DNA from 2 places in the Anoxybacillus sp. ST4 genome. Region 1 is predicted to be linked to the other one. Evidence: a T-box and tRNA genes for the amino acid it is inferred to sense, from the RefSeq annotation. Region 1 holds a T-box; the other holds one or more tRNA genes.

Region 1 (2,387 bases):
CTCATAATCGCGCTCATCATGCGCTGGCACCGCCATAATTGCCCCCGTGCCGTAGCTCATTAACACATAATCTGCAATCCAAATTGGCAATTTTTCACCATTAGCTGGATTGATCGCATACGCTCCCGTAAATACACCTGTTTTTTCTTTCGCCAAATCTGTGCGCTCAAGGTCGCTTTTGCTTTGAATTTGTTTTAAATAAGCTTCGACAGCTTCTTTTTGTTCCGGTGTTGTAATTTTTTCAACGAGCGGATGTTCAGGGGCGAGCACCGCATAAGTTGCGCCGAATAACGTATCAGGACGTGTTGTAAACACCGTAAACGTTTCATCATGTCCATCAACTTGGAAATGAATGTTTGCTCCTTCCGAGCGACCGATCCAGTTTCGTTGCATTTCTTTAATGCTTTCCGGCCAATCAAGCTCCTCTAAGTCTTCAAGCAAGCGATCAGCATATGCCGTAATGCGAAGCATCCATTGTTTCATCGGCTTACGAATGACCGGGTGACCACCGCGCTCACTTTTACCATCAATGACTTCTTCATTCGCAAGCACCGTCCCTAGTGCAGGACACCAGTTGACCGGCACTTCATCCATATACGCTAATCCTTTTTCATACAACTTTAAGAAAATCCATTGTGTCCATTTGTAATAGTTCGGATCGGTCGTGTTCACTTCGCGATCCCAGTCATATGAAAAACCGAGCGATTTAATTTGACGGCGGAAGTTGTTAATATTTTTTTCCGTAAATTCCGCTGGATCATTTCCGGTATCAAGCGCATATTGCTCAGCTGGCAACCCGAACGCATCCCACCCCATCGGATGTAGCACGTTATATCCTTGCATGCGCTTCATGCGCGCTAAAATGTCTGTCGCTGTATACCCTTCAGGGTGGCCAACATGCAAACCTGCCCCTGACGGATATGGAAACATGTCGAGCGCATAAAACTTTCTCTTCCCGTCATCTTCTGTCGTTTGAAACGTTTTATTTTCTTCCCAATACTTTTGCCATTTTTTTTCGATTTCACGATGATTAAAACTCACGTGACAAACCTCCTTTTTGTTCATTTTTAACAAAAATGAAAAACAAAAAACCTCTCATCCCGAAAAGGGACGAGAGGATTCTCCCGCGGTACCACCCTTGTTAGCGCACGAATCGTGCACTCACTTTCATCATTAACGCAGATTCACGGCGCACGCTACTTCATTCGCATACGCGACTCCAAGGCGAGTTCGTAAACAAATTTCGGTTGACTCGCACCATCCGTCAACTCTCTGTCGACCATTTGTTTACTACTACTCCTTTTCACCGTCATTTTCCATTATTTCATTATACACATTATTTTAAAAAATTTACGCCCTCGTTGCAAGTGTATTCACGTATGGAACGATATGTTTAATTGTAACTATTCAGCCACATCATAAAGTGAGCTGAATATTTTTTTGCTTTTCCTGTCTATGATGTGAATATTGATAGACAAGGAGGTGAATCACATGTTGACGGTACAACAAGCTGTATTTACAGTTGAGGGCTTAATCGGCAAAGTCCAACAACAAAAACAGCTCATTCATCAACTCATTCAAGAAAATGAACATTTGCGCCAAGAAAACAAACAGCTACGCAAAGAAAATGAACAACTCAAGCATCGCGTTCAAGAGCTGGAAGCACGCACGAAAAAAAACAGCTCCAATAGCCATTTGCCCCCATCTTCTGACCGTTTTGAGAAAAAGCGTTCCTCCCGCGAGCCGTCTGGCAAAAAGCCTGGTGGGCAAGAGGGACATGAGGGGACGACGCTCCGTCAAGTGGAACATCCACATCATCGTGTCGTCCATCGCGTACATACGTGTCAAGGATGTGGGGCTTCTTTGCGTGACGTCAAACCGTTCAAAGTCGATGTCCGTCAAGTGTTTGATCTGCCTCCCGTGTCGATTGAAGTGACACAACATGAGCGTGAAGTGAAATCCTGTCCACATTGCCGATGTGTTCAACAAGCGGAGTTTCCACCACATGTCACGAATCATGTGCAATACGGTTCACGTCTTACTTTATATTTTTTAATGGCACTAAACATCCTCTCCCTTTAATCATGTGCAATACGGTCCACGTCTTACTGCGCTCGTTGTTTATTTGCATCATATCCAATTGATCCCTTACAAGCGTTTAAGTGATACAATCGAAGCGTTATATCAACACTCGGTTAGTACAGGAACCCTTGCCAATATGGTGAAACGAGGACGCGAAGCGCTGGAATCCAATATGGACATGATCGAAGACGCCTTACTTGACTCTAACATCTTGCATGTCGATGAAACGAGTTTGCGCATCAATGGTAAACTCGCATGGGTGCATGTCGCATGTACGTCGACATATACGTACTTGGCTTTTCACG
Region 2 (2,387 bases), on a different contig from region 1:
CAAAATGGTCCCGTAGTGTAGTGGTTAACATGCCTGCCTGTCACGCAGGAGATCGCGGGTTCGAGTCCCGTCGGGACCGCCACTATATAAGTGAATTACTTAAACGGCTCGGTAGCTCAGTCGGTAGAGCAAAGGACTGAAAATCCTTGTGTCGGCGGTTCGATTCCGTCCCGAGCCACCATTTTGAATCATATCGGCTTAGTTTGAATATATTTTGTAATATGCCGGCTTAGCTCAATTGGTAGAGCAACTGACTTGTAATCAGTAGGTTGCGGGTTCAAGTCCTGCAGCCGGCACCATATGCGGAGGGGTAGCGAAGTGGCTAAACGCGGCGGACTGTAAATCCGCTCCCTTTGGGTTCGGCGGTTCGAATCCGTCCCCCTCCACCATCTTGACTTTAGGGGCATAGTTTAATGGTAGAACAGAGGTCTCCAAAACCTCCGGTGTGGGTTCGATTCCTACTGCCCCTGCCAAAAACGTGGCGGCTATGGCGAAGTGGTTAACGCACCAGATTGTGGCTCTGGCATTCGTGGGTTCGATTCCCACTAGTCGCCCCATATATACTTGAAAATTTTGGGGTATAGCCAAGCGGTAAGGCAACGGACTTTGACTCCGTGATGCGTTGGTTCGAATCCAGCTACCCCAGCCATACATGCGGAAGTAGTTCAGTGGTAGAACACCACCTTGCCAAGGTGGGGGTCGCGGGTTCGAGTCCCGTCTTCCGCTCTTTGTTTCATGGCGGCATAGCCAAGTGGTAAGGCAGAGGTCTGCAAAACCTTTACCACCGGTTCGAATCCGGTTGCCGCCTCCATTTTTTTGTGCGCCGGGGTGGCGGAATTGGCAGACGCACAGGACTTAAAATCCTGCGGTAGGTGACTACCGTGCCGGTTCGAGTCCGGCCCTCGGCACTGAACAGGCTTGACAAAGCTAGGTGTCGTGGTATAATTGAATCGTTGTATTTAACATGCCGATGTGGCGGAACTGGCAGACGCGCACGACTCAAAATCGTGTGGGGTAGCCCCCCGTGTGGGTTCGACTCCCACCATCGGCACTACAGTAAAAAACTCCTGCATGATTTTGCAGGAGTTTTTTATTTTTTTGACTATTCTCCTCACCTTGCCCTTTATACTTTCCGCAACAATGTGTTAGAACGGCTGTCTTCCTTCGTTACTCCTCCGATATTTTTCGTTATCCGAAATTCTTACCGAAAATTTTCGTTAAATTTATGACGGGATATTGTATAGTTAAGTAAGTGTTTTTCAGTTTTATATAAATATTTTATTGACTTTGTTGTAAGTTCTTATTATGATTGAGTTACGAAACGTTTGGAAGAAAGCGCTTTTATATTTTTTTATTAACGAAAAAATTCGTAGGAGGGTACGATTCATGATTCAGTTTCCGAAAGATTTTGTTTGGGGGGCTGCTACTTCATCATATCAGATCGAAGGAACAGCAACTGGGGAAGATAAAATTTATTCGATTTGGGATCACTTTTCGCGCATCCCTGGTAAAGTAGCGAATGGTGATAATGGAGATATTGCAATCGACCATTACAATCGTTATGTCGAAGATATCGCATTAATGAAAGCGCTTCATTTAAAAGCGTATCGTTTTTCAACTAGTTGGGCGAGACTTTACAGTGAAACGCCCGGGAAGTTCAATGAAAAAGGGTTAGACTTTTATAAGCGACTTGTACATGAATTATTAGAAAACGATATTGAGCCTATGTTGACGATTTACCATTGGGATATGCCACAAACTCTTCAAGAAAAAGGCGGATGGGAAAATCGCGATACTGTTCATTATTTCCGAGAGTACGCTGAGTTTCTTTACAAAAATCTAGGAGACGTTGTAAAGAAGTGGATTACTCATAATGAACCGTGGGTTGTGGCTTATTTAGGATATGGTAACGGTGAACATGCACCAGGCATTCAAAACTTCACATCATTTTTAAAAGCGGCTCATCACGTTCTTCTCTCCCATGGTGAAGCTGTAAAAGCATTTCGAGAAATTGGCCCGAAAGATGGAGAGATAGGGATTACATTGAACTTAACACCTGGATACGCGGTAGATCCACAAGATGAAAAAGCTGTTGATGCGGCGCGAAAATGGGATGGCTTTATGAATCGTTGGTTTTTAGATCCTGTCTTCAAAGGGCATTATCCGCAAGACATGTTAGAAGTATATAAAGATTATTTACCGGATGTTTATCGAGAAGGGGATTTACAGACAATTCAACAGTCTATTGATTTCTTCGGATTTAACTACTACTCAACGGCAACATTAAAGGATTGGAAAAAAGGTGAACGTGAGCCGATTGTGTTCGAACATGTAAGTACAGGAAGACCGGTGACAGATATGAACTGGGAAGTAAATCCGAACGGCTT

Evidence for each region. The T-box of region 1 lies ahead of leuS (leucine--tRNA ligase). A T-box ahead of a tRNA ligase gene usually reads a tRNA of that ligase, here a tRNA-Leu.
Region 2: it has a tRNA-Leu gene. The T-box ahead of leuS (leucine--tRNA ligase) is inferred to sense a tRNA for this amino acid. The anticodon was not compared.

What each region holds. Positions count from the first base shown of each region.
Region 1 is NZ_JAHZOE010000002.1:55,670-58,056, reverse strand. Features, by position in the region: gene leuS (leucine--tRNA ligase) at 1-1,041, opposite strand, end outside; T-box leader at 1,104-1,316, opposite strand; partial or broken gene tnpC (IS66 family transposase) at 1,492-2,387, shown strand, end outside.
Region 2 is NZ_JAHZOE010000048.1:40-2,426, forward strand. Features, by position in the region: tRNA gene K1I44_RS14640 (tRNA-Asp) at 7-82, shown strand; tRNA gene K1I44_RS14645 (tRNA-Phe) at 106-181, shown strand; tRNA gene K1I44_RS14650 (tRNA-Thr) at 224-299, shown strand; tRNA gene K1I44_RS14655 (tRNA-Tyr) at 305-389, shown strand; tRNA gene K1I44_RS14660 (tRNA-Trp) at 400-473, shown strand; tRNA gene K1I44_RS14665 (tRNA-His) at 482-557, shown strand; tRNA gene K1I44_RS14670 (tRNA-Gln) at 575-649, shown strand; tRNA gene K1I44_RS14675 (tRNA-Gly) at 655-726, shown strand; tRNA gene K1I44_RS14680 (tRNA-Cys) at 738-811, shown strand; tRNA gene K1I44_RS14685 (tRNA-Leu) at 823-908, shown strand; tRNA gene K1I44_RS14690 (tRNA-Leu) at 967-1,051, shown strand; gene K1I44_RS14695 (GH1 family beta-glucosidase) at 1,387-2,387, shown strand, end outside.